DNA from 2 places in the Paenibacillus sp. RS8 genome. Region 1 is predicted to be linked to the other one. Evidence: predicted binding sites of a transcription regulator. Region 1 holds the regulator's gene; the other holds the start of a gene.
What was found. The regulator Rex, encoded in region 1, represses fermentation and respiration genes when NADH is low (regulators of the CRP and FNR family bind a similar motif). The targets are predictions, from matches to a motif close to TTGTGAAATATTTCACAA.
Positions count from the first base shown of each region.

Region 2: ACDZ28_RS24490 (cytochrome ubiquinol oxidase subunit I) is a predicted target of Rex. The motif match lies at 12,457-12,474, and genes of this name have one in related genera.

Region 1 covers NZ_CP168131.1:6,198,956-6,215,539, forward strand. Annotated here, with positions in the region: gene ACDZ28_RS29155 (DnaD domain-containing protein) at 1-743, opposite strand, end outside; gene asnS (asparagine--tRNA ligase) at 770-2,068, opposite strand; gene ACDZ28_RS29165 (acetate/propionate family kinase) at 2,090-3,298, opposite strand; gene ACDZ28_RS29170 (3-hydroxyacyl-CoA dehydrogenase family protein) at 3,295-4,167, opposite strand; gene ACDZ28_RS29175 (AAA family ATPase) at 4,301-5,803, opposite strand; gene ACDZ28_RS29180 (hypothetical protein) at 5,796-6,338, opposite strand; gene ACDZ28_RS29185 (DUF5590 domain-containing protein) at 6,752-7,270, opposite strand; gene ACDZ28_RS29190 (amidohydrolase) at 7,437-8,738, opposite strand; gene ACDZ28_RS29195 (redox-sensing transcriptional repressor Rex) at 8,728-9,378, opposite strand; gene dinG (ATP-dependent DNA helicase DinG) at 9,512-12,373, opposite strand; gene ACDZ28_RS29205 (hypothetical protein) at 12,510-13,151, opposite strand; gene panD (aspartate 1-decarboxylase) at 13,263-13,646, opposite strand; gene panC (pantoate--beta-alanine ligase) at 13,639-14,529, opposite strand; gene panB (3-methyl-2-oxobutanoate hydroxymethyltransferase) at 14,531-15,397, opposite strand; gene ACDZ28_RS29225 (biotin--[acetyl-CoA-carboxylase] ligase) at 15,734-16,534, opposite strand; gene ACDZ28_RS29230 (CCA tRNA nucleotidyltransferase) at 16,524-16,584, opposite strand, start outside.
Region 2 covers NZ_CP168131.1:5,176,456-5,193,039, reverse strand. Annotated here, with positions in the region: gene ACDZ28_RS24540 (stalk domain-containing protein) at 1-2,220, opposite strand, end outside; gene ACDZ28_RS24535 (hypothetical protein) at 2,331-3,272, opposite strand; gene ACDZ28_RS24530 (hypothetical protein) at 3,722-3,862, opposite strand; gene ACDZ28_RS24525 (hypothetical protein) at 4,009-4,413, opposite strand; gene ACDZ28_RS24520 (hypothetical protein) at 4,417-4,641, opposite strand; gene ACDZ28_RS24515 (hypothetical protein) at 4,686-4,823, opposite strand; partial or broken gene ACDZ28_RS24510 (NADH-dependent flavin oxidoreductase) at 4,945-6,120, opposite strand; gene cydC (thiol reductant ABC exporter subunit CydC) at 6,291-8,018, opposite strand; gene cydD (thiol reductant ABC exporter subunit CydD) at 8,011-9,846, opposite strand; gene ACDZ28_RS24495 (cytochrome d ubiquinol oxidase subunit II) at 9,915-10,931, opposite strand; gene ACDZ28_RS24490 (cytochrome ubiquinol oxidase subunit I) at 10,928-12,292, opposite strand; gene ACDZ28_RS24485 (GNAT family N-acetyltransferase) at 12,857-13,708, opposite strand; gene ACDZ28_RS24480 (hypothetical protein) at 13,764-15,611, opposite strand; gene ACDZ28_RS24475 (TetR/AcrR family transcriptional regulator) at 15,692-16,327, shown strand; gene ACDZ28_RS24470 (alpha/beta fold hydrolase) at 16,410-16,584, opposite strand, start outside.

The sequences.
Region 1 (16,584 bases):
CCATTGCGGAATTTTTGCGTATAGTTCTTAACATCCTGAGCGTTCTTGACCCGGTTGCGGGCCCATTCCAGCAATATTCGATCAATATAACGGAAATGAACCTTTCCTGCAAATACAGATTCCTTCAGTGCTAACAGAATCAGCTCCTCGGGATACCGGTCTTGATCCACCCAACTAGATATCGTCTCACATTCCATTGGAGATAGCGGACGTCCGAATTCCTTTTCGAAAATACTGAACAGATTTCGGCTTTCCTCTTCAGCTCCAAGTTGAGAAGGAGATGAGGGGGGCTTTCCGCCGAATCCACCCCCTGAAGCAGCCCGCGGTGCCGAGGTTGCATAGCCCCCTGCGTGCTTATCTTGCTCATGCTCTTGCACAACTGTCGCTAGATAAGCACCAAGCTTTCCGTATAAACCTGAGAAGTTGTAGCGTTCATAATGGATGTCTCTTAGTTCATCGTTGTCTCCATCGATACTAATGAAACCTTCCTTCATAAGCTTCTGCAATTCTCCTGCTAGAACAGATATGCTACGGCCTGTTACGACCTGAAGCTCCTCAAGCGAAGGGAAGTCAATCCCTTCCACCTGCCTGAAAGAAAGCAGATGGATCAGCAGCATGGCCTCACTTCCGCTTAAATTCAGCTTCCGGTAATACTTCAGTAATGCATAAGGTATGACGGCCATTCCGTTCTCCAGACCGAAGGAGACGCCTTCGCCCCAGGTACTCCATCCTTTGCCGTCCATGAACGTCCCCCTTCAAATATAAGAACTTATGGGTAGAGACGGTACAGCGTACGTGGGAATGGAATAGTCTCACGTACATGGTCAAGGCCACAGATCCAAGCTACAGTACGCTCAAGTCCAAGTCCAAAACCAGAGTGAGGTACAGATCCGTAAGTACGCAGATCCATGTACCACTTGTAAGAGTCCATCGAAAGATTATGCTCTTTGTAACGCTCTTCAAGCAGTGCAGGATCGTCGATCCGCTGTGAGCCACCAATAATCTCTCCGTAGCCTTCTGGAGCGATCATATCCGCACACAGCACGACTTCTGGACGATTTGGATCCGGCTTCATGTAGAACGCTTTGAAAGAAGCAGGGTAATGAGTAATAAATACAGGTTTATCGTATGCTTCTGCGATTGCTGTTTCATGAGGTGCACCGAAATCATCACCCCAAGCAATATCTTCAAAGCCTTTATCGTTTAAGAACTTGATTGCATCGTCATAAGTAATCCGTGGGAATGGCGCTTTGATATTCTCCAGTTTGGAAATATCGCGACCTACTGCTTCCAACTCCGCACGGCAATTCTTCAATACGGATTGCACAACGAAGCTAATAAACTCTTCTTGTACCTTCAAGCTTTCTTCGTGATCTGTAAAGGCCATTTCTGGCTCGATCATCCAGAACTCGATTAAGTGGCGACGAGTCTTGGATTTCTCCGCACGGAAAGTTGGTCCAAAGGAATATACACGGCCCAGTGCCATTGCAGCAGCTTCCATGTACAACTGTCCACTTTGGGTCAGATAGGCATCCTCATCGAAGTACTTCGTGTGGAACAAGTTAGTAGTTCCCTCTGCCGACGTTGGTGTCAGAATCGGAGGATCTACCTTTGTAAATCCACTCTCGTTAAAGAACTGTTGGATTGCGCGAATAATTTCCGCACGAATTACCAGAACAGCACGCTGCTTCGAGGCACGAAGCCAGAGATGACGGTGATCCATCAAGAAATCTACGCCATGCTCTTTCGGAGTAATAGGATAATTCTCTGTAAGATGCAGGACTTCAATTCCAGTTACAGTCATTTCAAACCCGGACTGACTGCGAGGCTCCTCGCGAATAATTCCGGTCACATACAAAGAGCTCTCCTGCGTGAGGCTCTTAGCAGCATCCCATACCTCTTCAGGTACTTCTGATTTCACTACAACTCCCTGAATATAACCTGTACCATCGCGAAGCTGCAGGAACTGAATTTTACCACTGGAGCGCTTGTTGTTTACCCAACAACCGATAACAACGCTCTCTCCAACATGTTCATTCACGTTCTTGATTACACTCTTGTTAGCCATGCCTTCAATCTCTCCTCTAATTTAGCCGTTAATTCCTTGCACAATACGGTGTGTATCGCGTGCAATGACAAGTTCTTCGTTTGTCGGAACTACTAGCACTTGTACCTTGGAATCTACCGTAGAGATACGACGTGGATCGCCGGAACGAACTTTGTTAGCTTCAGCATCCAACTCAATACCCAGGAAAGTAAGGTTATTTAGCAGTTTCTCACGAAGCAATGAAGCATTTTCACCAACACCGGCAGTAAATACGATCGCATCTACACCGTTCATGGCAGCCGTATATGAACCGATATACTTGCGCAAGCGGTACTCATACATTTCAAAAGCTAGCGTGGAATTAGGCTCACCTTTTTCCATACCCTCAATAATATCACGCATGTCACTGCTTACGCCCGAAATTGCTAAGAGACCACTATGTTTATTCAACATGGAGTTCACTTCACCTACAGACAATTCTTCCTTGTTCATTACGTAAGGAACAATTGCTGGGTCAAGGTCACCACTGCGTGTACCCATCATCAAACCTTCCAGAGGTGTCATACCCATCGAAGTATCCACGGACACTCCGCCCTGAACTGCAGTTACACTACCACCGTTACCGATATGACAAGTAATGATCTTCAGATCTTCCAGCGGACGCTCCAAGTACTCCGCAGCAGCCTTGCTTACGAAGTCATGTGATGTACCGTGTGCGCCGTAACGACGAACTTTATATTTATTGTACAGTACTCTAGGAATAGCGTACATATAAGCTTTCTCAGGCATCGTTTGGTGGAAGGCTGTATCGAATACAACGACCTGCGGTACACCCGGCATATTTACTTCAGAAGCCGTAATCCCCATCATTGCTGCTGGGTTATGCAGTGGTGCAAGGTCAAACAATTGACGAATTTTCGTTTTTGCGTCAGCATCCACAAGTGCGGAGGCTTTGAAGAATTCACCACCATGCACTACGCGATGACCTACAGCATCAATTTCTTTAATGGATTCAATTACACCATGCTCCTTGTCTGTAAGACAAGCAAGGACTTTACGAATCGCAGTATTATGTTCCAGGATTTCGCTTACTTCTGTCACTTCCGCTTTGCCAGTCGGTTTATGGTTCAGAATAGAGGAGTCCATTCCAATACGTTCAACCAAACCTTTAGCCAAAACCGATTCATCGTTCATGTTATAGAGCTGATATTTCAAAGAAGAACTACCTGAGTTAATAACTAGAATATTCATACACGGTCACCATCCTTGTCGTACTTGAAGAAGCCTTCTCCTGATTTCATACCCAGTTGTCCTGCACGTACCATCTTCTTGAGAATTGTAGAAGGGCGGTATTTCAACTCACCGTATTCACGGAACATATTTTCAAGCGCAGCAAGAACCGAATCCAAGCCGAATCTGTCAGCCATTTCAAGCGGTCCATATTGGAATTGATAACCGATACGCATAGCATCGTCAATATCCTGTGCGGAGGCAACGCCCTCTTGCAACACATGCATAGCTTCATTGATAAACAAGCAAATGAGGCGTGATGTTACAAATCCTGGGGATTCATAAATCATTACACCTTTTTTCTCAACAATCTCATCAACAAAGGATTTTGTGTCTTCAAAAGTAGCATCTGAAGTTTTCAGACCGCGTACGATTTCAACAAGATCCACTTTAGCAACAGGATATATGAAATGCATTCCGATCACGCGTTCCGGATACATTGTAGAACTTGCAAGTTCAGTCAAGCTAAGTGTTGACGTATTGCTGGCAAGAATAATGTGATTTGGACATACTTGATCCAATTGATTTAGAATCTTTTTCTTTTCTTCCAAATCCTCAACAATGGTTTCGATGACCATATCACAAGAGCTGAGCTCTGCGAAATGTGTCACTTTTTGAATGCGGCTAAGAATCAGCTTCTTTTCTGCTTGAGTGATCGCCCATTTCTCCAATTGCTTATCTAGACTTGTCTCGATCATTTCGTAAGAGTAGTCCAGTTTTTCTGCGGTTTTCTCCACCAGCAATACATCCAGGCCTTTGGCTGCTAACATTTCAGCAATACCTTGTCCCATTGTGCCACCGCCGATGACACCTATTTTTTTGAAATTCATAAAAAAGTCTCCATCCTTTCAGGTATCTATACTTTTGTATTGTACCTTGTCTGTCGCAAAAATTTATAAAGCCCGACATATAATGATATCTTAGCATGCCTGAAAAGTAAAAAAAAATAACCAGCATAAAAATTTATGCTGGTAAAAGGACGCTGTCACGAAATTGACATCGAAATTGCTCTCCAGAGAGTACTTCTTCCTTCATTAAAATGTCAAGAGAGTAATCAAATACATTTCGTTGCTTTTCAAGGTGCTCACGAGTGCGCGTCATCAGTTCATCCAATATCTTACTATTTTCCTTCATAAGCTCTTCAGTGGTAACCATTTCCAGATTAGCAATGCCCAGCGAAGTTAATCCTGACTTCATCATCGTTTCCACAATATTCAGCGCCTGATCGAAATCAGCGCGTGAACCTGTGCTTCGTCCGCCATAATACATTTCTTCAGCCGCCGCTCCACCAAGTGCGATCATAATCTGATCTTCCAAATAATCTTTGGTGTACAAATACTGCTCTTGCTGAGGATTGTGCCGTACATATCCAAGGGCTTGCCCACGCGGAGTCAGTGTAACCTGACTGACGCTTCCAGGACGAAGGAGCTCTGCCATAATGGCATGTCCCAGTTCATGAATAGCGACCCTCTTTTTCTCTTCGTGATTGGTTTCTCGATCCGTTTTTTCACCCATCATTACCTTGTCAATCGCCATCGACAAATGCCGCTGCTCAACTTCCGTCAAGTCCTCACGCATCATATAAATCGCAGCCTCATTCATGACACTTTCCAGCTGAGCACCGGAGAAGCCATAGGCTTCTTCAGCAATTTTGTCGAGACTCACTTCTGGATGAAGAGGTTTATTCTTCGCATGTAATTCGAGAATCGATTTCCGGCCCTTCTTGTCAGGCATGTCCACTTGAATATGACGGTCGAACCGTCCAGGACGTAGCAAAGCGGAATCAAGCATTTCTTTCCGGTTTGTTGCAGCTACCAGCAGAATACGTGGTGTTTCGTTATTATAAATACCGTCCATCTCAGTCAACAGCTGATTCAAGGTCTGATCATATTCACGCTGCTGCCCGCCTTCACGTTTACCGCCAATTACGTCAATTTCATCAATGAAAATAATGGCACTCTGCTTGTTCTCCTTAACAGCGCGGCTACGGGCATCCTTGAACAAATCACGAATCCGGCCGGCCCCGACACCCACATACATTTCAACAAATTCACTACCTGATGCAGCTACGAATACGGAGTTTGTATAATGTGCAGCCGCTCTGGCCATAAGGGTCTTACCTGTTCCTGGAGGACCAGTGAGCAGAATCCCTTTTAAGGGACGAATCCCAAATTTGCTGATTTCCTCATGACGGATCAAAAAATCGAGTGCTTCACGAAGCTCTTGCTTCGCATTGTCTTGCCCGCCAATTTCTTCAAAAGTTAGCTTTGAAGGTCCTTCCTTCTTGCGTTTTTTCCCAGCACCAGCATTCACCGTAAGCCCGCCGCGCAAATGAGCAATTATAAGCAGTGCAGTAAGCATTCCAGCTGCTATAACAATTGGGAATATATTTATACCTAAAAAAGCCATGAAAATAAACAGTACAGGAATAAATCCGAGTAAAATTTCTTTTAGATACTTAGGCATTATTCCATACCCCCAAGGTCGCAGGTTTTCGCGGCAAAATAATAAATTTACTTTCTTTTCCATTGCTTAAACTAACATACACATTGTTGTCGTCGATTTCAGTAGATGCTATCACATCTTTATATTCCGAATGTTGCTCTTTTAATCTATCAAGTTCAGTAGGTATAAGAGTATATTTACGGCTCTCCATCGCTTCAGCTACAGAGAACAACGCTTTATCCCAGTAATCATCTAATAATTCATTTGAATTTTGATCCACATCGAGTTTAAGTTTACGTCCTTCAATCACTGACTTTCCTTCTTTGGATACATACGATACTAGATCACGTAAATTCGTGCCCGGCTGCAAATCAAGTTTCAAAGTGACCTCATCGCGGTTAATACTAATATGTGAATTATTTACTCCCTCATAACCGGATACAATCTTTTGGAGCGGTTCCTGTAAAGCAAACTGACGATATAAAAAGAATCCTCCGAACAATAGAGTAGCCGACAGTAGAGACGTTATCAGTACAGGTACAAGACGTAATTTCAAGAAACGTCCTCCTCTCAAAGATGACAAAATGTAAACAGAATGATCAATAAATCAAAGCTGTTAAGCGCTCATCAGAGCCTAACGTTCTCTTAATACTGTTCTAATTACAAACAGTAGTATATCACATGTGTATATACGAAAATAAAAAAAAGTGTGAAGATATTTAAAATTTTATTTTTTATTTTTTTCCAATTCATTAAATATATTGATTTATTTCAACGAGAAAAAGAGCCGTTACTTGTCATTAACAGGTTTATTTTCACATGTGTTTTTTAAATAGAATATATAAAAACTACCTACTTAGTATATCACAAATAGCACATTACGAGTATATCAAAATAATCCATCACATTAACGAAAACAAGCGAACCATAAATGGTCCGCTTGTTTATAGTATAGTACTTTTGTTTATTTTAGCGGCTGGGTAAACTATATCCTTCACCCATTCGAGCTCCATCTGAGAACCGATAAAATTGATAATAATACCGACCGCTTTGTTTATAAAAAAGCTGCCATGCATACTCTCCGTTATATACCCCCGGCAACAACCGCTCGATACTAACGTCCGGAAGATCAGCTTTAATTATGCTGCGTATTTTCGCTTCAGAGGTCCCTTTACTCAGTTCCTCAGCATATACTGCGTCGTTGCCTTCTGCAAACTTCCCGTCTACAGTAAAGCGTACCCATACCATCAACTCGGTCCCGGATTGATTCTTCCCTGTTAAGACCCAGTACACTGCATTTTCATCCCAAACGGATTTCTGTGCTTTAGTTACCTCTGTCAGACCAGCGCTGGTTTTGGCGATATCCTTAGCAATATCTCGCTCGTTCCATTGATCTTTCATAATATAGGCATAGAACTGGATAAGTCCAAACAGAAGGAGCAGAATCAGAACTGACCCCAGGAGGATCCATTTTTTCCTTTTCTTCAAGGTACAGCTCCCTTTCTAGTAATATATCTTTTTTGATTATATAACACACCCGTGTGTTTATCCAAAGTTTCATATTCATTCATATAAATTCTTATATTTACAGAAAAGGCCGTAACTTTTGCAAACGCAGAAAGTCACAGCCTTTCAGTTAATTTATGATCTTAGACTAGCGCTTGAGTAGCCCCTCAAAGGATTCTTGCGCCTTACGACGGATAGCTTCCTCATCTAACGTTACACATTGTCCATGTTTTACAACCTGTTTACCATTCACCCATACATGCTCAACATCCTTGGCACTGGCAGAGTATACAGCATGAGACAGCAAATCTGTGTGCGGTAGTAAATGCGGCTGGTCTATATCAATCGCGATAAAGTCAGCTTTCATGCCTACAGCGAGCCTGCCCACATCATTTAAAAAGATAGACTTCGCGCCATACTCTGTAGCCATACTCAGAGCTTCCGGAGCCGGTACAGCCGTAGGATCACCACTTACACCTTTATGGATAAGTGCTGCAAGACGCATCTCTTCAAACATATCCAAGTTATTATTACTTGCCGCGCCATCTGTACCCAGCGACACCTTCACACCGGCCTTTAGAAGATCCGTAACACGAGCAACTCCACTAGCCAGTTTTAGATTACTTCCCGGGTTATGAGATACCCCTACATTATGACGAGCCAGAATCTCGATCTCTTCATCATTCAATTGAACGCCATGAGCAACAATAGACGGACGTGTGAACATTCCAAGCTTCTCTAAATGCGCTACAGGCCGCAGGCCGTAATCCACTACATTCTGCTCCACTTCGCGTTTCGTTTCGGACATATGTGTATGCATCGGTAAATCCAAATCATGCGCCGCCTGTACAAACTTAACAAAGAAATCCGGTGGGCAAGTATATGGAGCGTGTGGCGAGATCATCGTTGTAATTCTACCGTCAGCCTTTCCATGCCAGTTCCGTGCAAAAGAAATCGCTTCCGCAAGCTTGTGATTCTGTACTTCCTCTGGACAAAGACCGATTACGCCTCTCATCAATACGGAACGGATGCCTGATAATTCGACCACCTCAGCTACTCGATCCATATGATCATACATATCCAGGAAGGTTGTAGTGCCACCTTTCAGCATTTCCAGAACAGACAAGGAGGTTCCCCAGTATACATCTTCTCCGGTGAACTTCTCTTCCATCGGCCACATTTTTTCCTGAAGCCACACTTGAAGCGCTAAATCATCTCCATAACCACGAAGCAATGACATTGCAGCATGGCCGTGTGTGTTTACCAGACCAGGCATAAACAACAGACGACTGCCATCAACAACTTGCACACCTTCTTCCATCAAAGGCTCTTCTTTTCCTATGTAAGTGATCAAATCATCTTCAATAGTCATATATCCACTAAGAACAGGCTCATCCGTTCCCGGAATAAGAAAACGCCCGCCTTTGATAATCGTTTTACTACTCTTCATTTCCGCTTTCTTCCTTTCCGTCTTTCAAATAATAAGCAAGGCTTTGCAAATCCGTTGTAAAATCGGCTGCATGAACCCGGATATTCGGTGGTGTTTTTAGAATCACTGGTGCAAAATTCAAAATCGCCTCAATGCCAGATTCAATAAGAATATCTGCTACATTCTGCGCTTCTGAGTCAGGTACTGTAATAATCCCAATTCGAATGCCTTGCTCACGAACTGTCTGACCTAGCTCCTCCATGGGTTGAACCGTAAGAGAGTTGATTTTCCGCCCTACCTTAGGTGCATAAGAATCAAATATAGCGGTAATCTTCATAGTATCTTTCAGATAAGCATTATAATTAGATAATGCATGTCCAAGGTTACCGGCACCTACTAATGCCACATTCAGCTGTTGGTCCAGCTTCAAAATATGACGGATTTTCTCAATAAGATAAGTTACGTCATACCCAATACCTTTTCTGCCGAAGTCTCCAAAATACGCTAAATCTTTACGGATTTGAGCGGGATTCAGATCAAGTTTTTGTCCTAATTCTTGCGAGGAAACGGTTAATATTTCACGTTTCTGAAGATCATTCAAGAAACGTAAGTACACAGGAAGTCTGCGAACAACGGCTTCTGATATTTTATCCGATTTCATAATTTACCTCCTAATTTAAGTACTATTCTGTTTGAATCCTATTAAAATTTCTGTACCTCGTCTCAATGAAGAGCGGTATTCTCTTATACCGCCCTTCATTGTGGAGTGATTAATTAAACAGAAGATGTCCTTCTTAAGAAACGCCTCCGTCTTCCAACCACTCTGCTATACGAGGAACCATTTGATCCGTAAGCATATGTTCCATTTTCGGGCCAGGCAACGAATAAAGGAAATACTTTCCATAATGAGATTCGATAACCCTAGTGTCATACACTATAACAATACCCCGATCCTGCGCTGTCCGTACCAGTCTTCCAAATCCTTGCTTGAAGCGGATAACTGCCTGAGGCACCGACAATTTCATAAACGGATTCTTCTTCTGGGCTTGTAATAACTCAGACTTCGCTTCCGCTAGAGGGTGATTAGGCGGTTGAAATGGAAGCCTCACGATGGCTAAGCATGTCAATGCCTCGCCCGGAATATCTACTCCCTCCCAGAAGCTGCTAGTTCCAAGCAGAACTGAAGCAGCACTGTCCTGAAAGCGTCGAATCAGCTTACTGCGGCTTCCACCTTCCACGCCTTGACCTAGCACCGTGATTTCTTGTGAGGCTAGAGCCTCTTTCAGAGGATCGTAAACTTGGCGCAGCATCTTGTAAGAAGTAAACAGAACAAGCATCCGTCCGCGTGTCGTAATAGCCGCTTCTGCTAGTGACTGTACGAGCGTATCGACAAATCGGGCATCGCCCACACTGCCCTTCACACTAGGGAAATCCCGTGGAATTACTAATAGTGCCTGCTCCCGATACTTAAAGGGAGAAGGAAGGAGAGATGTCATTAGACGCCCCTCTTCCGCAGCTTCATTAAGTCCGAGATTATCAATCATAAACTGGAACGATTTATCGACAGAAAGCGTCGCCGAGGTTAACACAATACTTTTCTTTTTGTCGAAGAACAGCTCTTTAAGCTGGGTACTAACATCAACAGGGACGGCATATAGCTGTAGCGATTTGCTGCGATAATTTCCATTCGCCTCCAGCCAATATACTACATTCTCGTCGTTTAATCCCATAAAAAACCGTACTTGCTCACGTATAGAAGCTAAATCCTTAAATAAGCCGCTAATATCGGTTACTAAACTATCTGAAGAAGATTGACCTTCTTGATCACGCATCTCATTAAGCATCTTATCACCCTTACGGATAATTTCGCTTAATGTCAGATTCATAGTATTCTCCAAAGCAACCAATTCATCCCAATCTTTCGGTTTACGGGTAGGAAGTAACCGCATGACTAGCTGTCCAGCTTCTCCCGCCGCTGCATCGCTACGTTCCGGCAAGAGACTAAATAGCTTGTCACTAAGTAGATCCCAGGTTTCTTTTACAGTAAGTAGATCTGGATAGATTCTATCGATAACTCCGCTCCATTCAGAAGCTTCCTCACTGCCTGATGACTGAAGCATTTGACGAAGCGTTGGGAGTTGGCCGTTACGACTATCCTTGTATAATCGGGACAGCGTGTGAGCCACCGTGAAATGCTTCATATGCATACCTAAATGCTTGCCAGCCACGTCCTCCAGATGATGGGCCTCATCAATAACAAGATGTTCATAAGCCGGGAGTAGCTGGTGCCCAGCCTTAACATCTGCGAAAAGCTTAGAGTGGTTCGTAATAACCACGTCAGCAATACCCGCTTCATGTTTTGCCCGATGGTAATAACATTTGCGGAACCAAGGACAGGAGCGACCGAGACAAGAATCGGTATCGCTTGCTACCGTCTCCCAGAAATCTCCGCCACGACCGCTTAAATTGAGCTCTTCGTCATCCCCTGATTCACTTTGTGTCAGCCAAACGATCATCTGAGCCGCAGTAAGTGCATCTTCCCTTGGACTTATAAAGTCTTTTTTATTAATTTTATGTTCAAACTTACGAAGACACAAATAATGCCCTCTGCCTTTAAAAATCGCAGCTTTAAATGGAAACGGAACTACCTGCGTTAACAAAGGAATATCACGCTCACGCAATTGATCCTGCAGATTAATGGTATGAGTGCTGACCATAACTTTCTCATTAGTACGAACACTTTGGTATATGGCAGGCAACAAATAACCAAGCGATTTGCCAGTTCCTGTCCCTGCTTCGATCAATAGATGTTTGTCTTCGGCAAGTGCCGTAATCACCTCATTGATCATAATATCCTGAGCTTCTCGGCTTTCATACTGTGGCAAAGTGTCTTTAAGCCGTTTCGTTACTTCATCCATATAATCTGTAAATGATAAATTCTGTAGCGGATTCTCAGCATGCTCGTCACGAGGTGGAGCTAGTTCATTCCAATCCCCTACTGCAAGCGCTAATTGACGATAGAAAGTCAGATCACCTTCGGGTTGAAGCGTCTCCGCTTCCCGCTCACGCAGCAGACCATCAAAATACCAACCTAAATCACTATCCTCTTCGGTAAACAGCTCACATAGTCGCTGGATGGTGAGTAACGGCAAACTATAAAGCTCCTCCAGACATTTCAACAGCACAAGAGCTGTCGCTAGTGCATCACTATCTGCCTGATGCGGACGATCATGTGTCACTCCAAAATGTGCACTAACTGACCCTAGTTGATAGGATGTTAGGGAAGGAAAGCAGATTTTTAGAAAATCAATCGTATCTAAAATCCGCCCTTGAAATGGTAAATACCCACATCTGTCTAAAGCATTTTGCAAAAAATGGAAGTCAAATGCGACATTATGCCCTACAAGCACAACATCATCCAAGAGTGGAACAAGCTCCATCATCATCTCATCCAGCTCAGGCGCATCCTTTACATCATCGTCGGTAATCCCCGTCAGACCAGTTATAAAAGGAGGTATCGGCGTTCCGGGCTTGACGTAGGAACCATATACCCGGGAGATGGACCGGTCTTCTTCTATAATTGCAAGGCCAACCTGGATAATTTCACCCACGGATTGGGTTCCCGTTGTTTCAAAATCAAGCACGGCAAATTTCATTATAATTCTATTCCCTTTCAATTGAGACTCTTAATCAGCATAACAGAAGTTGCGAAAAAAGGCGATGCACACCACTGGTTCAGGGGATGCATCGCTTGAATGAAAATGCGGAATAATAAACCGTAAACGTAATAATTTACAATAATGAAACAAGCTGATTTCCGAAATGAAGCTTTCCTCCACGGCGGCGGCAAACCTCCAAATTAACCGTTGGTTCAGGAAGTGCAGGGTCAAGCTGCAACGAGAGGCCAAACAGCTCCTGCGCTTCATTGAAGCGTTCCTGTGAAGCCCGGATGCAGCCTAAAGCATTATAAACCATTGCTTTCAGCTTGGTTTCCCGTATCAAACCGAGCATATGGTTCAAATGACTCCACGCTGCTTCCCCATCCCCTTCCTGAAGGTAAGAGATGGCTAAATATAAGCGAGCAGCCAAACTATCCGGATATTGCGCAATAACTTCCTTAAACTGCTCAATACATTTTCCATACATCAGCAGCTTATAATACCCCTGGCCTCTAACAAAAGTATCCATGCAGAGCTCGGGTGCTTCCTGCTCTGGCATGTCCTCTTCAGCCACAGTCGTAAAATCTACACTTTCACGAAAGTGACTTAGCTTCTCTGCAAAGGCCAGCCATTCATCCATTACTTTATCGCTTAGTCGGTGCAGCATATTATAATTGCATAAAAGCTCATTCCGGCGGGCACCCTCCGCTGTAGGGTAATCTGTAACGATCTCCTGAAGCACCTTGTTCATTTCAGCAAACAAATGTTGAAACATGGGCTATCCCCCTTTACTGAAGATGAAATCAGTTCAGCTTGCCTGACTTCATTTTCTGCGAGAACGGGGTCTTTCATCCCTGCCATTCATTACATGGCGTAAGTCCATTAATTAAGCGATTGTAGCATGCAATTCATGATCAGCCAGCTTGACGGGTCTGTTGTTCTCATCCACGAATACCACTGTTGGCTTATGCGACTCCAGTTCTTCCGAAGACAACATCGCATATGAAATAATAATTACTGTGTCTCCTGGTTGAACAAGACGGGCGGCTGCACCATTCAGACAGATCACACCACTTCCGCGAGGTCCAGGAATAACATACGTTTCTAACCGTGAACCATTATTGTTATCCACGATCTGTACTTTTTCATTTTCAAGAATATCTGCCGCTTCCATTAAGTTCTCATCAATGGTAATACTACCCACATAATTCAAGTTCGCTTCTGTCACCGTAGCGCGGTGAATTTTGGATTTCATCATATGTCTAAACAAGAGCGGCAACCTCCTTTGGAATAAATACATTATTGTCAATTAAGCGTGTTCTGCCAAACTTCACAGCAAGCGCTATAATAATTTCCCCTTCTACATCCGTTATTAAAGCTTCGTGGTCTAAACTTTCCAGATTAGGGAATGTCAGTATTTCCGCATAATCAATGACCGCCAAAGGAGAGCTGGAAATAACCGATGTCAACAATTCCCGCACTTCAGCAACGGTTCTTACTTTTCCTTCTTCAATGGACTGACGTACTTCACGTAAAGATCGAGATAGCACTAATGCCTGACTACGTTCCTCCGAAGATAAGAATACGTTTCGTGAGCTAAGCGCAAGTCCATCCCCTTCACGAATGATAGGGCAAGGTACAATTTCAACATTCATATTCAAATCGGATACCATTCGGCGGAGCACTGCTACTTGCTGGGCATCCTTTAGTCCAAAGAAAGCATAATCCGGCTGCACGATATTAAATAGTTTATTCACAACCGTAGTTACGCCATTAAAATGCCCTGGGCGCGAAGCTCCGCAAAGTCGAGTAGTAAGCTCAGATACTGAGACTGTAGTCCGGGTAGGCTGCGGATACATTTCTTCTACACTGGGGATAAATACAATATCGACGCCTTCGCGTTCCGCCAGCTCCAAATCACGCTCTTCATCGCGCGGATAGGAATCATAATCCTCATTCGGTCCAAACTGCAGCGGGTTCACAAATATGCTCATAACCACCGTGTTGCTCATTTCTCCTGCCCGCCGAAGCAGACTGGCATGTCCTTCGTGAAGATATCCCATGGTTGGAACAAAACCAATGGGGGTATGCCCACCTTGTCTCATATACTCCAAAGCTTCGCGCAGCTGCTCAATGCTTCTGACAACTCTCATCTTATTCCCCATCCTTTCCGGCACCGCCGTATAAAGATTCCAGAACGGTTTCATCTGCCTTAAAAACATGGCCTTCATCTGGGAACGAGCGATCCTTCACTTCTTGCACATATTGGCTAATCCCCTCACGAATTACATTACCCACATCCGCATAGGTTTTGACAAAACGTTTCTCACGATAGGGTGAGGCATACCGCAGCAAATCATGGAAAACCAATACCTGACCGTCACAATAACGACCTGCACCAATCCCAATGGTCGGAATGCTCAGTGCCTCAGAAATCGCTTGTGCGACTTCTTCTGTCACCAGCTCCAGTACGACTGCAAATGCACCGGCTGCTTCAAGCGCCTTGGCCTCATCCATCAGGCGTTTTGCGTCTCTGGCGTCCTTACCTTGAATACGGTAGCCCCCAATCATATTTACCGATTGTGGTGTAAGTCCAATATGCCCAAGCACAGGGACTCCCGCAGCTACAACTGCAGCGACTGTCTCACAAATTTCGAGGCCGCCTTCCATTTTGACGGCATGAGCCCGCCCTTCCTGCATCAGTCTGCGCACACCCCGCAGGGTCTCATCTACACTTCCGTGATAGGTCATAAACGGCATATCTGCCACAATGAACGTATTTTGTGCGCCTCGAGTTACGGAACGAGTATGGTAGACCATATCGTCAATCGTAACGGGTAAAGTTGTATCATATCCAAGTACCACGTTTCCCAGGGAGTCACCCACCAGGATAAGGTCGATACCGGCTTCTTCAGCAAGTAGAGCCGATGGGTAATCATAAGCGGTCAACATACTCAACCGTTCACCATCTGCTTTCATTTTTTTCATTTTCACAATATTAAGTGCTTGTTTGTTTGCCATTTCTCTCTTCGTCCTCCTTTTTGAAATAACATCCCCGTAAAAATCGCAACAAAAAAACCCTTTAGCAATCATTTGCTAAAAAGGTCCGAAGGGCAAAAAAGAGTCACTCGCGATCGTCCCTTCTGTCTCGGTCCTTACGGCTCAGAGCAGAATCCAACGTAACCGTCTAACGCAGTTATGAAGGTAATTCCAATAATAAAAACATTATAAATCCATCAGATCAAGAGTACAGTTCGTAAAACGATACCGCCTCCGACCCATAGTATATCAAAAAGGACTCGGAATTACACGAAAAAAATATGACAAGGGATGACACCCCTGCCATATTGAAAAGACTTATAAAAGCTCAATTTCACCTGAGCATACATTTGAAATGTCCCCTGAGCTATTTTTAAGGAGTAGTCCGCCTAAGTTATCCAGACCTACTACGACGCCTTCAGAACGCCCCTGAGGGCTATTCAGGGCGATTTGGCGACCCAATGTAACTGACATCGACTCCCATAGCTCTTTGATGGGTTTAAAACCTTGATTCATATACAGATTGTAATGCAATTCCAACTCATCGAGCACAGCCCTAACCAGCTCCGAACGGTCAATAGGAACACCGCTCCGCTGTATCCGAAGTGAAGTTGCCACTTCTTTCAGATGATCAGGATAATCGTCTTCAGTCAAGTTCGCAGAAATTCCAATTCCGGCGATGCAATAATGAAGCTCCCCTTCTCTTAGCGAAGACTCAAGCAAAATTCCGCATATCTTACGACCGCCCGCAAGCAAATCATTCGGCCATTTAATACCGGCATCGACTCCGGTCACACGACGTATTGCTTTACAAACGGCAACCCCAGCAAGCAGTGTTAACTGCGGAGTCTGTAACAAAGGTAAATTCGGCCGCAATACTATACTCATCCAAATCCCTTTGCCACGAGGAGAAAACCAATTTCTGCCCATTCTCCCCCTAGCGCCGGTTTGTTCTTCAGCGATTACGGTTGTTCCTTCTGGTGCGCCGCTTTCTGCCAATCGTTTGGCTTCCTCCTGAGTAGATACGACAGACTCTAGGAGCTGAACTCTGTCTATCCAATTCGAATCGGAAGCTTCCTGCTTCAATTCGGTTAGCGACAGCGCCTTATCATAGCTCATGTCCATCCATCCTTTTTGCTTCAAGCAGCAATACTTGTTTATTGTTTAGT
Region 2 (16,584 bases), 1.0 Mb from region 1:
ATCGCTGTGAACATATCCGTTCGCACCATTTGAAAATTTCTTCTCCCCTTCAAATCCATCGTAAAACATAGTGTCAGCCTTATTGAAGTAATCAACGTTTACTTGAACAGTGACCTCTTCGTTCCCTGTCGGAACATAACCTTTCTTAACCGTCACGAATCCGGCATCATCAACTTCAATCTTATCCTTGTCTTGATCCGCCGGGCTGAAGCTGATGTTATCAGCAACGAACACATCAGCAGTGTCAACGATTAACCGTGTTCTATCTCCTGCCCGTAAAGTATCGCTCTGGCGAATTAGTGCAATGTTGGCTGAATATTGTGTACTCTCACCGGATTCGTCAGAATCCAAGAATCGTGACGTTGCGCTGCCGTTTGCTTTTACTTTAAATGTATCATTTAAAGTCGGGGACAAAGCCGCATCATTGCTTGTTGCTGCAATCGGGCTTCCTTTAGCCACACCATTACTGTAGAGTTGAACCGAATAGGCAGATGCGTTAGCGACGCGGTCCCATGCAGCGTATGTGCCGTTCCATCTGACATTTACCGGTACAGGCAATTTCTCGATCTTTAATATACCGGATGCTGCAACTTCTTCGCTGATATCCCCCGCATTATTAATGACGATGGCTGTAACAGTGTAGTTGCCCACACCCAGTGCCCTTGCATATGGCAGAACATGATGCCTTTCATGATTGTTAGGCTGGTCCGGTCCCCCATTTTTCGATAAATAATAACCAACAGGTCCACCGTCTTTGAACAGTGTTACAAGGGTATCACCGTAATTGGAAGCGCCACTATAAATGCCCGTGTCTGAGTCAAGCGTCGGGTTAATTGGCGCATTCACCTGTGTATTGGTGGTTATCAACAATGGTACAGCATTGGATTTCACCACAATTCCGTCTGCCGAAGACACTTCGCAATAATAGAAATTACCTTGTTGTGAAGCTGAGTCCACATTGGGAAGCGTTAATAACGCCTTATCAGCTCCGCTGATTTTTGTGCCGTTCAAGCCAGACTCGTCGTCAGATGCATACCATTGATATGATGAAGCAGCGGCTGATGCCGCAACGTTAAATGTTGCTGTCTCACCTTGTTTCACTTTTGCCGCTGTTGGCTGAGTGACTATTTCTAAATTTGGCAATCCACCAGGAGGTACCAAATTCAATGTTAATGTTCTGGTTCCTGTTGTTGTAGCCACATCTTTAACAACATAAAAATCGTCGATTAGATGTTTATTTTTAATATAAGTTTTGTTCCCAGACTGGTTGTTCCATCCTCCAGCTATTTTAGGCTGTATGGTTGTACCGCTTTTCATAGCTTTGTAAATATCACTTTGCGCTGAATCGGATATTAATGTTCCGTCTATTTGTAACGTCGCACCATTCGGTGTAATGAGCCACTCGAATTTATGCCAGCCTGTGGAGCGTAAAGCCCCGCTATCTTTCCAACGCTTGCCTGCTGTACCCGCTGATGATGGTGCATATGCCCATGTATATCTCGTCGGATTGTGAATAACATCAGCCTCTGAACTTTGATAGAACGTCCCAGCAAAGGTAGCGTTTTTGCCATCTACAATAGCAAATTGAGTTCTATCCGTCGCTGTCTTCTCCTCATCAGGGTACGGGTCAAAATACCATGCCGTCATCCTATAATTGCTGCCAGCTGGCAATGCCACGTCTTGGGCTACATTTTCATTATTCGTATCACTCGATGGTGTAATCGCTTTCAATCCAGAGCGAGACTGAGCATCGGACAGCGTGTATGACGTACCTAATTTACCAATTGATGTCATCGGACCATTGTTGTTCTCGAAGTCCTCCATGAATAACACATCTGAGTCATGGTAGTATCTCGCCGTTGCCGTGATTGTCACCGGGATGCCCGGAGCACCTGACGACGCAAATGTATAACCGCTAGCTAATGTAATGTTCCCCTGATTATTAACTGTTAAAAGATTCGCATTGCTGGAATCATAACTCACCTCGTCAATAACCGCTCCTTTAACCAGACTGCTTAAAGGCGAACCTTTATAGGTAAGATTCACCCTGCCTGACTGATCTGCCGCTTGTGTCAATTCTAGTACAACAGAGTCAAAAGATTCGGCCCCTCCCGCAGCTGACACTGCAGATGAAGGTGCCAAGCCGAACAGACCAGGGAATGCCAACGTCGTTGCCGTAACTATCGACAAAGCTTTTTGCATCCATTTCGATCGTATCATCCCAAAATTTCCTCCTTTTGAAATTAATAAATTTATACTTTTATAAAAAATCTGTATCTATGAAAGTCTCAATAGACATAGATTCTTATAAACTTAAAAACATATCTATTCTAGTTCACTTCTAATTCACTGAATTGTTTACCGTTATACATGATCTTCAACTTATCCGTATTTGCAGTTAACGCTCGTAAGTCAGATTCCGCCAATCCGTATATAATGGAATCTTTCACTTCTTCCAGTTTTAGCTTGGTGATTTCCGGTTTTGTGATTAATGAGGCAATGACATCCTCGTCCATATATTTACCGATTACTGTCTCACCTATAGAAGCAGCAGCTAATGACTCCCAGAACTTAAGAGATTCGGTATCTTCTTTGGATATATCCAATCGATTTAGCACTTTCTCTTCCTTAGCCTGTCCCGCTATCGCTAACGCGGCCGTTAATTTATCAGCAACACGAACATATTCCGCACTTCTTGATGCATACTCAACTTGCAACTCGGCTTCGCTCATTTTCGTTTTTTTAACCTGGGTTTCTACCAAATCCGGCCAACGGGCGCCACTTAAATATTGCATATATTGATATAAATCAAACTGAGGCAACCCATAGTAAGTCTCTCCTGAATCATCCATCTTAGCTCGCTTAACATTTTCATCTTTCATGTCCGTTTTTAGCTCATCAAAGCTTTTGTAAGGGGCGATCCCCCGCTCGTCTGCAATAAATTGCTCCTGCTTGGTCTTTAGCAATGCAGTCATCGCAGATTTCTTGGCGTATTCAGATGGGGTTTCATGATTTTCGCCGTATTGACGTGTCCAGAAATTCTCATCTACTTGGGCTCCATAAGTTTTGAAGAAATAGTCTGTCGTTATAGCTCTTTGCTCTGTTACATAAAATTGAAATTCTTCCTCAGTTACGGCGTATCCATCTACTGTAAATATCCAACTTTCAGGCAGTTCCGCCTTTTTGTTTGTTAAGCCCAACACGAGGAATGTAAAAACAATCAGAGCGGTAAACAAGATTACCACTGTCGGTTTTCGTCTTTTAATCCCCATGACGCCCCCCTTTTCTAAAATTCAACCAAAGCCTATGGCAGTGACATTCGTCCCCGTTGTAGGAGAAGATTCCAAATTTAAATGGTTAGACATAATTGTAAGTTTAGCTAACCCCTAATGTAAGCGCTTATTTAGACTGAATTAGAACAAATTTGACTTGTGAAAAACAGTCCTAGTTTGCAATTACACAAGACGGCCTATAGCGAGCTGTCCGTTATAATCCCCAAAACACTAATGGCTTCGCCCTCTGAAAACAAAGGACGAAGCCATTAGATAAAAGTAATTATGGGTGATCTTAAATTCAATATAGCAATAACAGTTGTTTAAGAACCTTTATATGAAACATGAATTAGCATTATTGAAATATTAGAAGATATTGTGGGCTTTTTTAATATAAAGACTCCCCAAACGTTTAAAATGCCATCATTAATGGATATGTTACTGTTTAATTATCTCACTTGAACTGTAAGACGAATAATCATCTCATTGATTGCAACCTCATCAGGATGTTCAAACGCATCTTCATACATTTTGTCAATCATAGGTTTATAATTCGGATCAATCGTTTCTGTTAATTCCGACTTAATCATTCCTGGTGAAATAATGGTGGACCGAATATTATGCCGCTCAATATATAAACTATGTTAATTGCAACAGCAAATACTTCAATTTATCCAAGGCTTGCTTACCCAACCCCACCTGAAATATTCGGCAAAATAGTTATCTCGTTTACTCCTTATGCTTCTGCAAGTTTCTCAATTTGCTCCTTAACATTTTCCGCATCTCCAACTACAACACGTTTACGATTACGATGAATAATCTCTTTCTCAAATGAACTGAATGAATAGTTCTTCGCAGTTTGAATGGATGGATAACGATATGGAGTTTGTGCGGACTCAGCTTTTAAAAGCCATAAATCAAATGCTCTTGCGAGCTCTTCTGCCTCTTCATTTGTTTCTGGGATTACAGCAAATACACCAATCATTGCTTGAGATTCATTAAATAATTCGGATGGCTTAAAGTTTTCACGATAGTGTTTGATTGCGCTTATCCCATCTCCATAAGGATTAATAAAATGAGCAAATGTATATGCAGAACCATTATCAGCAGCTATTTCGGCACTTCCTCCTCCCGCACCCAAGACCTAGATTTCAGGAGTTGTTGGAATCACAGGGGTTGCAACCAAATCTTTGAACCGATGATCTTCTGGGAAATCATTAGTTAAGAGATTTTTTAAATCCACAACTTGTTGTTCATAGGAAAGTGGTATGGTTTTCTCTTCATTAAGTGCGTGTGTGACTAATCTATTTGCTCCAGGAGCTCTTCCTATACCTAAGTCAATACGATTAGGGTACAGTGCCTCTAGCATTCGGAAATTTTCAGGGACTTTATACGAGCTGTAATGAGGAAGCATTACTCCTCCAGAGCCGATTCGTATGCGATTTGGTGATGCTCTGAAACCCAAAATCTCTTATAACCAAGCTGATCCGCTCTTTTTGCCAACTCTGTTGTCTGAATCAAGGCTTCACGTGCATTGTTGTTTTCGTCCACTGGTGAGTAGTCTAATATGTTTATCCTTAGAGCTCCTTTTATATAAATATTCAGTATCCTCGAATTGAACGTTTAGTTGGCATATTTATTTTGAAAATACTCTAATCTAGATTAATTTTCTTTATTTCGAGATTTTAATCCAGGGTTCCGCCCATACACCGCCATGATCATTTTTTTCCGCGATGGGTATCCAACCTTCGATAGAAAATAGTTTCTCCCAAAGGGCATCTGGGATTTTTAATTGTTCTTGATCATTAAGTGACATATTATAAGCAATATCTGTTTCATTCCCATCCATCACCTTCTTCACCCAATGAGGTTCTACAATAAATTCTCGCCCCATGGCAACAAGGGGAATACCGCTATTTAGGATGTCTAGCACCTCTTCTGGACTATGAATAGAACCTACTGCCACTACGGGCAGACGATCACCGAGTAAAGTATTCAAACGCTCAGTGATTGGCGTTTTGTCCTCCTGATTCCGTAAAGACCCCCGTTTGGCGTTGCCCAGAGAAACTTGCAAATAATCGAGTGATGTATCGGCTAATTTTTCAGACAAAGCAAAGGTATCTTCCAATGTAATCCCAGGATTCTCAACCTCTTCTGGAGAGATACGGTAACCTACAATAAAGGGTTGTTTCGCATATTCTTTTACCGCATTCGTCACAGACTCTACGATGTTTAGTGGGAATGCCATCCGTTTATCCAAAGAACCTCTCCATTGATCTTCTCTTCGATTGGAGTGTGGAGAAAAGAATTGTTGAACGAGATAAGTATTTGCTCCATGGATTTCCACACCGTCAAAGCCAGCTTCAATCGCACGACGTGTTGCTTCACCAAAATCAACGATAATATCTGATATTTAATCGGCACTTAATTCACGTGGTACGATAGCATTGGCTCTTTCAGCAGCTACTGCGCTTGCTGAAACGGGTTGCAATCCACCAATAACCTCTTGTGGAGCCATCCGACCCGCATGAATAATTTGTAAGATGGCTTTCACACCTTCATTCTGAATGGTCTTGGCTAGTTTGGACATACTGGGGATAAATTTGACATCGTCCGCTCCATGACAACCAGGGAATCCTTTACCGTTAAAATTCACATAAGCACAAGCAGTAATAAATGCTCCAACCCCTTGTGATCTTTCACGGTAATATGCTAGCTCATCATTCGTAACCATCCCATTTTGAAAGGATGAATATGTCGTCATCGGAGCGATCATTAAGCGATTTTTAATCGTTGCACCTGACTTGAATGTAAATGGAGCAAATATTGGTTCGTACATAACCTTCATTAAGATTCCTCGCCGTGTTCTTGTCCTCTGTCAGAATAAAAACAACAGGTTGATCTTCATTAAGATCAACCTGTTGTTTTTATCTTATCCATTTTATTAAATCGATCGTGCATAAGCCATCGGTATCTCCGAAGTGACATTCACAATGAGTTGATGGAGTTGGCTAATATTTACACTCCAACTTCTCCGATCATTTGCTGTTCAATTTTTTTCATCTCATAAAAATAACCTTTTTGTCTCATCAACTCCGAATAGGAACCCGTTTCGACTACCCTGCCTTGGTCCATGACCACAATCCGGTCCATCTCCTCCAAGCCGGTAAGCCGATGACAAATCAAGAGAAGCGTATCATCAGCCGCCTGTGCGTAGAGATGCTTAAAAACATGTTGCTCAGTCACATAATCAAGCGATGAAGTTGGTTCGTCCAGAAGCCATAACCGTCCTTTGCGGAGCATCGCTCGCGCCAGAGCCAGTCGCTGCTTCTCGCCGTCTGACAAATTCTCCCCTTTTTCATATACCCTATCGGTCAAAGATGTATCAGGCAGCTGCATTTTAGCCAGCACGTCTAACAATTGTTCGTCAGCATGTTCTTCTCCATTTAGCAGTAGGTTGTCCCGGATCGTTCCCCGGAAGAAATGACTTTGCTGAAACACCACATTAGCCGTTTTCCAAATGCTCGCCTCATCCAGTTCTTTTACCGAAATATCGTTTAAACGTATGTCTCCAGTCGTTGGTGTTCGCAGTTTGAGCAGCAATTCGATAATTGTTGATTTTCCTGACCCACTCGGCCCGACAATTGCAGTTTTGGAGCCAGGTAAAATGTGCAGAGACATATCGCTAAGTGCCGGTCTCCATTCCCCTTCATATTGAAACGTAACCCCGGATAATTCTATCCTAACAGCATCATTAACAGATAAAATGCCGCTTGGCTGCGAAGACTGCTCATCTATGGCCTGTACCGTTTCGGTCAGTCGTTTGGCTGCATGTTCGCTATCCTCTTTATAGGCGGGTAATATGGCCATAGCCGTCGCTTCTTCAAATACGGTTTGTGATGCCATGACCAACATGGCAAGAAATACGCCTGCAAGCGCTCCTTCCATAATCAAATAGGCACCGAGCGTCAGCACTCCCCAGGAAACGAGAAACGTAACAAAAGTGTGCATCGATTGCCCGCGCAGTAATTGCCCGGCTGCTCGTTGCTGTTCAGTTGCCAATACAGCGGAAGCATGCTGAAGCTGCTCCTCCCGCTGTGCCAATTGCCCGTATACTTTCAAATCTCGGAAACCGTACAACACTTCGGTAACTTCCGTGGACAGCTGCGCCCTCTGCTCACGAACGCGTCCATGTACTCTCCGCTGCCCGAGTAACACAATTCCTGGTACAACGAATGCCGTTATCAGCATACCTAGTACAAACAAAACGGCAATCCAGATCGAAAAGGTAGAAGTAAACAGCACCGTAGCCAAAAATACCATGACGACCATGATCGGAGGATAAGCAACTCGCAAAAAATAGTTTTGCAAACTTTCCACATCCCCAACGATCCGCGCAAGCAGATCCCCGCTTCGATTCTTGTTCAAAATACCAGGCGTTAAAGGAATAAGTTTGGCAAAAAAGGAAGTACGTAAACGGCTAAGCATGGAAAATGTCGCCCGGTGAGAGTACAAGCGTTCTCCATAACGGCTCGCCGCCCGGAGCAGACCAAGCAGTTTGACCATCGAGGTTAGTACAATCAAAGTATAAAGCGGTGGCGCAAATACCGTTTGTGAAATTAGATACCCGCTCGCGGAAAAGAGTGCCACACCGGCTATGCCGGCGATAAATCCACACAAAATGGAAAGAATGATATCTTTGCGCTCCTGAATCATCGCTTTTGACAGAACTGCCAGCTCATTCATGAGGATCCCCCCCTTTCCGCTGTACATCAACCATCTCGGCATACTGAGGCAGGCGCTCCATAAGCTCGTCATGCCGTCCAGAGTCCACTAACACTCCATTATCCATATATAAAATCTTGTCGGCTTGTTGAATCGTATATAATCGGTGAGCCACCGTAATCATCGTAGCCGTTTTTGCCAATTTGGCTATGGAGCGTTGCAGTACCCGTTCGGTGTGCAAATCCAGTCCAACTGTAGGTTCATCAAACAGAATGATGGCAGGTCGCTTCAAAAAAGCGCGTGCCAAAGCAAGCCGTTGCTTCTCCCCACCAGACAGACCTCTGCCTCCTTCACCAACAAAGGTATCAAATCCATGCTCCAATTGGGCTGTAAGCGTAGCGAGTCCTGCTTCCTCCCCCGCCCGCTCAATTTCTGCCTTGGAAATGCTCTCACGAGCACCAATCGCAATATTTTCAGAAAATGTACCAGCAAAAATATACGGATGCTGTGTAATGTAGCTAACATGTTCGAACCAAGCAGACTCATCGTATTGCGAGAGTGGGCTTCCATTCACCAGGACCGTTCCCGTTGCAGGTTTCAGCAAACCGGCAATGAGATGAAGCAAAGTCGTTTTGCCGGAACCGCTTTTACCTACAATCGCAATGTGTTCTCCCGGATTAAACTGGATCTGACCCGTCTTAAGCTCGAATGAATCTGGTGCATACTGAAACCTGAGATGGTCAATTTCCATGGATGGCGGAACTAAAAGATCATTGGTATGGGCAAGCTCCAATTTGCTTATCTTGTCGACCCTACCCATGTTGACGTTCTCGTCGATTCCCTGGAAGGTTAATGTTCCTTCATTGCCTTTCGCGTCCATGCTCTCCCCTGCCGTTTCTTCAAGCATCTGTTCCACCTTACGTACTGCCCCCATACTTGTTCGGCCACTGTGAAAGGCCGTTCCCGTATTCTTTAACAGGTTGTAAAACTCGGGAACGAGCAGCAAAACGAAAAAAGCGGTGTGGAACGTCATAGTTTTGAAAACAAGCAACTGGATAGCCAATTCGAGAGCTACAATGCCGATGCTTAGCATCACGATCGATTCCAGCATGAAGGTGTTCGTAAACGCAATCTTCAAAATACCCATCGTGGCATCACGGTAACTCAGACTACTGTGTTCAATTTTCTGTTGCTGACTGTGTGCCCGTCCAAATATTTTTAACGTCACCAGCCCTTGAAGAGAATCCAGAAACGTCCCCGAAAACTCAGCAAGTTGTGCATATTTTTCTTCAGATTTGTTCTTCGTTTTGAGCCCTACCAAAATCATGAACAGCGGGATGAATGGAGCTGTAAACAATAGAATGAAACCTGTGTTAGCATGTTGGATAAAAGTAACGACCAAAATTAGAATCGGGATGATAGCAGCTTCCATCATCCGCGGCATGTACTGACTGAAATAACTATCAGCCTCATCCACAGCATCCAGAGCAATACTGACCTTCCCTCCGGTCTGTCCACGAAGGGTTGACGGCATGGAAGCGTGGGTCAAGTTTTTCAGCACAGCCGCTCGCATATTCGTCTTGGCAGTGGCAGCCATGTGCAAACCAACTTTACCGTTTGCGTACGACAACAGTGTGCGTACAGCCATAACAGTCAGAAGTATGCCAAGCAACAGGATAACCGATGAAAATGAAGCTCTCTCCACAAAAATCCTTTGGACTGCTTCAGCAAGCAGCCCTGCCTGACTCACAATAGCTGTACCAAGCGCAAGCGAAATGACCGCGAGGAGGGTCATATTTTTCCTTTGTGAAGACATTTGCTGAGAAATCAGACTGGATTTCCTCTTCACAGATCACACCTCCTTTATATATAGGCTTGTAGAGAAACCTCAAACATGCCGTAATGGATTAATCAGCTTTATTTTTTCCCTTTTACATAATCCGCATCAAACAGGAAGAGTTTGAAGACCAGGATAAGGGATGGGATCAACAGGCATAGACCGCCGATAAATACAACAACTAACGCCAAGCCCATTGCTGGTGAAGTTGCACTGCTCTGAATCGTGATATACGGATCAAGAATATAAGGGTATTGCCCAATCCCATACGCGAAAAAAGCACAGAAAAATTGCAACATGATGCATATGAAAGCTAATCCGTATCGGCGTCCGTTATATAACAGCCACATCGCGATCATGAAGAAAGCAACGGAAAGTGCCAGCAACCACCATAAATCCATCATATTTTGAAAATGCCGTTCATTGTGTTGGCCCAAATAGATAAATGCTGTCAGTGCGAGAATTATCGTCGGTGTGCTCCAAAACAGGGCGTAGTTCCGCATCAGCTTCAACGCGGAATGATCCTCTGCACGAGATGCGTAAAAAGTCAGAAATGAGCCGCTTATGAACAAAACGGACACGATTGCCAGTCCAACTATGCTCCACGATAACGGATTGGTAAACAGCGCCCAGTAATCCAGAGAAACTGACTCAGCCTGCTTCACAATAAAGCCGCCTTCAGACAAAGTTAGCGCCACTGACAACGAAGCCGGAATAAGCAGGCCTGTAGCTCCGTATAAAAAAAGATAGACTATGTTTTTCTTGGAACCATAATTTTCAAAAGCATAGAACGAACCGCGAATCGCAAGAAGAATCACTGCAATACTTCCCGGAACTAGCAGCGCGGAGCCATAATAATAGGCCGTGTCCGGAAAAAATCCGACGATGCCAATGTAGAAAAAGATAAAAAATACATTTGTGATCTCCCAAACGGGTGATAAATAACGGGAAATCAGACGATTAATGAGATGATCCTGCTTAGTCAAACGAGCATAAAAGGCGAAGAATCCTGCACCGAAATCAATGGAAGCAATAATTAAATAGCCGTACAAGAACAGCCAGAGCACCGAGATGCCAATTATTTCGTAACTCATCATTCAGTGCCCCCCTTTTCCGTAGATTGATTAGGATGTTCCTTCATCCATTTCTCCATCTCAACTTCTGCTGGATTATTGTTGAACAAGCGTCTTAGCACGATTACACACATACTGCCGAGTACGATGTACAAGAGCAATAAGGCGAAGAATATAATTCTTACATTCGGTGAAGTCGTGGCAGCCTCCTCTACACGCATATATCCACGGATAATCCACGGCTGTCGCCCAACCTCTGCATAAAACCAGCCTAGCTCTACAGCTAGAAAAGCGAGCGGTGCGATCAGTGCGATGATGCTAAGCATCCACTTGTTAAGCGCATTGCGCTTTTTCCAGAACACAAACAGGAAATATAGGACTGCTATCGCGAGCAGAGCAAATCCGATTCCGGCCATTAAATCAAACAGATAATGAACGAGAAGCGGTGGCCATTCATCCTTGGGGAATTCCTCCAGCCCCGTTACCTCTGCATTAAAGTCTCCAAAGGCCAGAAAGCTGAGCACCTTCGGCAAATGAAGAGCCCCCAGAACTTCATGCTCTGCATTCAGCCATCCCATTAAAACCAAATCCACACCGCTACCCGTCTCAAAATGCCACTCTGCCGCTGCAAGCTTCTCCGGCTGATGCTCGGCCAAAAATTTGGCGGACACATCTCCAGCTAACGTGTTCAGCAAGCCGAACAGTAAAACAACCGCCATCATGAGATTCAAGGATTTTTTGTGGTATGCGGATACCCCTTTTCTCAGCATCGCAAAGGCTGCAATCCCGGCTAACAAGGCAGCTCCTGTCAAATAGGCCGAGCTTAATACATGGAACACCTTGGAGAACGTCGCCGTATTCAGCATCGCTTGCACTGGGTCAATCGCTGTGAATTGGCCTGCTTCCATGACAAAGCCTCCAGGCTGGTTCATGAATCCGTTCACCGTCGTAATAAAGACGGCAGACATGCCTGCCCCCGCGACAATAGGAATCGTCAGCAGCCAATGGATATACGGATTTTTGAACCGATCCCACGTATACAAATAAATGCCCAAGAAGATGGCTTCAAAAAAGAACGCAAACACTTCCATGAATAACGGAAGAGCGATAACATTCCCAGCCAGTTTCATAAAATTCGGCCACACCAGTGCCAGTTGTAGTGAAATCGCTGTACCGGTCACGACACCAACCGCTACAGAAATGACAAATCCGCGAGACCACCTCTTCGCCATAAGTGTATAATGGGGATCTTTCTTTCGGATCCCGATGAACTCTGCTATAGCGATCATTAGCGGTATACCGACGCCAATCGTCGCAAAAATAACGTGGAACCCGAGAGTCAAGCCTGTCACCAGCCTGCTCCATAGCACCGTATCAATTGCCATTCTTTACTGCTCCCTTCAAACTCTGTTCATTTTTCGTGATAAGTTGATGCTTATGATTAGGCCGGCTTACTCTTGGGCTGCATTCAATATCAGGTTTAGCCGGGCTCAGTGACATCGTTGCCTGTTCGTTTTAGTATGACGTTCATTGTTCTTTGCTATGTAAAAAGAGAAAAATTTCACAAAGCAAGAGTTGGCGAGCCTGATTTACCTGATACTGAGCAGTCAAATTAATAACGTGACCTAATGATTAAAATCATCTTATCTTAAAATGCAAGTAATTCAATCACAGAAAGCTCTTAATCCTTAAACGTTCAAGAAAGGGACAAATCTTTCTAACAACTCAGTGAATAACACAAAAATCACCCGAAGGAGCTATTGATTCATTAGTGTATATGTGATGTCACAAGTCTCCTCCTAATTCGATGTTAAAGAAAAATGATATTTTCTCATCCTAATCCGTAATATATACCCCCTTTTTCAATATAAAAAACACTGACTCAAATCATCAGTGTTTTTGAATTAAATATCGTATTCCTTACCAATGGCATCGCTATATCATCTTCGTTATGACAAGTCTTTCTCCATTTCGTATTGCTCAATATATATGTCGAGACCAACTCCTTGAAGGAAACGTATAGAATTTCTATCTCTTTTGTCTACATTATTGACGGTAATGGTTGGGTATCTCTTTCCGATCCAATGAAATAAGGAACGTCCAAATCCTCGGTTTCTTTTTTCTCGCAAAACACCGAACTGCAGAACTGCTCCGTTGGCCGATTTTATAACCGCGTATCCACAAATCTTATTCTCTTCCCTTATCGTGACCACATCGTATAAATGCGGGTTTCGTAAAATTGCATGAACAGATTGTTCCCAAGATGGTTCCAAATTCCAGTAAGAATGTACCGATGTCCAATCGAAATCTTCCACGCGAACCGAAGCAATGGAAGTAAAACTAAGATCGTCCGGAAGGGTTACATCAATACGCCCCTTGAAACAAACCAATTCTCTATGAATTTGAAATCCTATGGCGGTATACGCTTTTATAGCTTTATCATTGGTTTGGATCACTTCAAGTAAGCATTTTTGAATATGATGTTTTTTAAAAATGGGAATAGCATGACGATAAATTTGTTCGACTAGCCTTTTCCCTCTATATAAAGGAATGACTCCTGTACCGGTATTAAATGCAGTTCTTTTGCCGTTATGGTCACCGATGCCATGCATAACAAATGCAACCTGCTTATCTTGATCAAAAGCACCGAACGACAACTGATAATTCACTCCCGCACCTGCAAATTTATCAGCTAATTGCTCCGAAGAAACTTGAAATGGAATGACATAATCGGAGAAGGCTTCGTTAAAGCAAGTTGTAAACTCTTCTAATACAAGGTCCTCAACATTTTTGATCAACATGTAGTTTTCGCTCCTTTACTTTTAGTTTTATGACTTATGATGCAGTCAACTTCTTTCATTTAGTTCGGCCATAGAAAAAAGAATACCCGTCTGACTTCCCTAGCTTAGTCGTCTCCGTTGCGTCCACTAGCTTGACCGCTTTCAGTAACGATACAATTTGCGTATGCATTAGCTTTGCATCAAACTTATCCATCTCTCTGTTTTCACTATTCACTAGTAGATAATCGGGCATTGGAATGAAGCCAATTACAGGTATACCTGCTTCAAATAAAGGCTGACTCTCTCCAAACTCAAACTTGTTATGTCCACGCAATAACACAGTACGTGTGCCATCGGTCTTTTCAATAGCCTTCAGCCAAATGGCTGCCATCATTTCATTGCCCGCATAAGTATATTCTGTACTTATTTGTCCAGTAGAGCTATAGTGACCCGTATTATCGTCCTTCCACTCCATGCTGCCTAAATGTTCAACCGTAATTCCAGCTACAGCTGTTAAATGGTCTTTCTTGCCATCCCATAGCTCTCGATGTCCCTCCATCCAGGTGGAAGTCGCCTGAGAAGACCCTTTGAAATCCGGCAATCTAAAATGCCCTGTCACAAAAGCGAAAATCATCGTACGTTCCGGCTGCTCCTGCTGCAAGTAACGAATCATGGACAGCATGCCCACAGCACCATTCTCCTCCACTACATTTATCCCATCCGTATGCGTATTTACGATTATCGCTTCGTCTTTATTTTTACCGTTAATTTTCACATAAAAGGATTCTGTTGGAGCATTTTTTTGTATTTCTGCTTCTAAAATAACCGTACCTTCTTTATGCTCCTGAGCTGCGCTGATCACCTTCTGCCCATCCGTTTCATTAACCCAGATCGCAGGGATTCCAGCATAATCGGTGGTAAAAGGCACATATTGCTTTTCAACCTTATCGTCGGATACCCCTTTCCAGACTAGAACAACTGCTTTTACCCCCATTTCCTTCGCTTGCTCCAATTTAGCTTCTTTTAAAGCTGTAGTGAGAACTAGATCGCCTTCATTTGGGGCAATTTGGCTTTCCATTGGGGATGAATCCCGCATGTTCATTACGATCCCACTTGGAAAATTTCTAAAATCCTCAATTTCAACGACAGCAATTTTCCCGCTGGCCTGGTCATATTCACCACGCTTCGTATACACCAGTTCCCCTGTTACGCCCTTTTCGTCAGTCTCCCCGGAATAGGGGAAAGCTGAAGAAACATGAATTTCCTGCTGATCAATCATTAAAGAACTGCTCTTTTCTTCCCATCGGTCAAAAGTATAACGATCACGATAAACATTCAACCCCATATCCGTTACCTGTTGCTCCAGCCATGCAATGAATTGATTGTGACCCTCAGAGCCGGTTGTACGGCTTCCAAAAGAATTCATTACCTCAATATCCTTCAGCATCACTGCTGCAGAATCCAATGTATGTTCATCGATCGTCACTGCCGCATTCGTTGCTAATGCCACAGGCTTTGAAATAGGTTTTGCATAGATTCCAATACCCCAAAGTACAGTGACGATAAGAGCTGTGATGCTAAATAACACTTTTCGAACCACTAGAAACGCAGTGACTCTTCTACTCTCCTTTTGCCAAAACAGTCCTCTCCATATGCCCGCTACGATCAGCAGCAGGATAGAAAGCGCAAGCAGCCAAAATTCTCCTGTCAGTAAAAACAACCCTTCCGCCGCCACCACACTAATGAATACCACATGTAACTTCTCACGCTTTTTTAAAAGCAAAAAAGAGATGCCTAATTCTGCTAATAAAAAGATAATGGTAACTATCGAGATTACCGTCTCTTTGCCAATAAATACCGTGGCACAAAGTGCTAAGCTCAAAAGCAGCACCGCTGACAATCGTCTATATAAGTTTTCTAACATGACGCCCTCCCATTTCATCTAACTACTATTTTGACATTACATTTGTAATGCCTTATGGTTTTAGCATATTGAAAAGACTCATGAAAAACAATGAAACGAACACCAGAATGTACAAACGGAGGGGAAATGTCATCTCAAATCATGAATTATACAGTCCAAATACCTCTCAGCATCAGTCCAATAAAGAAACCAACCGTTTGACAAGAGAGGCCATCTGTACGGCATTAGTCTATTTGATCCAGGAACAGCCGTTTAACAAAATCACCATCACCGATATTGTGAAGCGCGCAGGAGTCTCTCGAACGGCCTATTACAATAACTATTCCTCCAAGCAAGAGATCCTGGTGGATTTGGTCGATTCGCTTATTTTTGAAATTAATCAAAAACTCTTGCCTTACACCAATGAATTAACAGGCAAAGCCAAAGAACCTCAAAAATTTATTAAAGTGCTTTTTGAAGTTATTTTTCAACAGCGTAGCATCTACAAAGCTCTTCAAAGCGCGAAGTTTGATCATGTGATTCTGGATTGCTTGAATGAAATGATGCTCTCTACTGCTCAGGACAAAAGCGAAGAGAATGTATATCGTATATACTTTAAAGCGGGAGCCCTCTATAATGTTCTCCTCAAATGGATACAATCCGACTTTACAAAATCCATTGATGAGATGACCAAGATTTGTCTCTATGTATACCAAACTCCAATGTCCCAGGAATAAGGTTTAAATATCGTATTTTTTAATGTCAAAATAAAGAAACCACGGAACCAAGTTCGGCTCCGCAGTTTAGTTTTCAACCATTCTATTGGATCTGCTTCATGTATTCTTTGAATGCTTCGGCGATTTCTTTGTATTTTGTATGATGCAGGTAATGTGAACCTTCCATCGGGATCATTTTTCCCTGTGCGGATTGTTTGACTTGCTCCTCATGAAGCGGAATCCACTGTTTATTGTGCTCATTATTCGATTGAACAAAG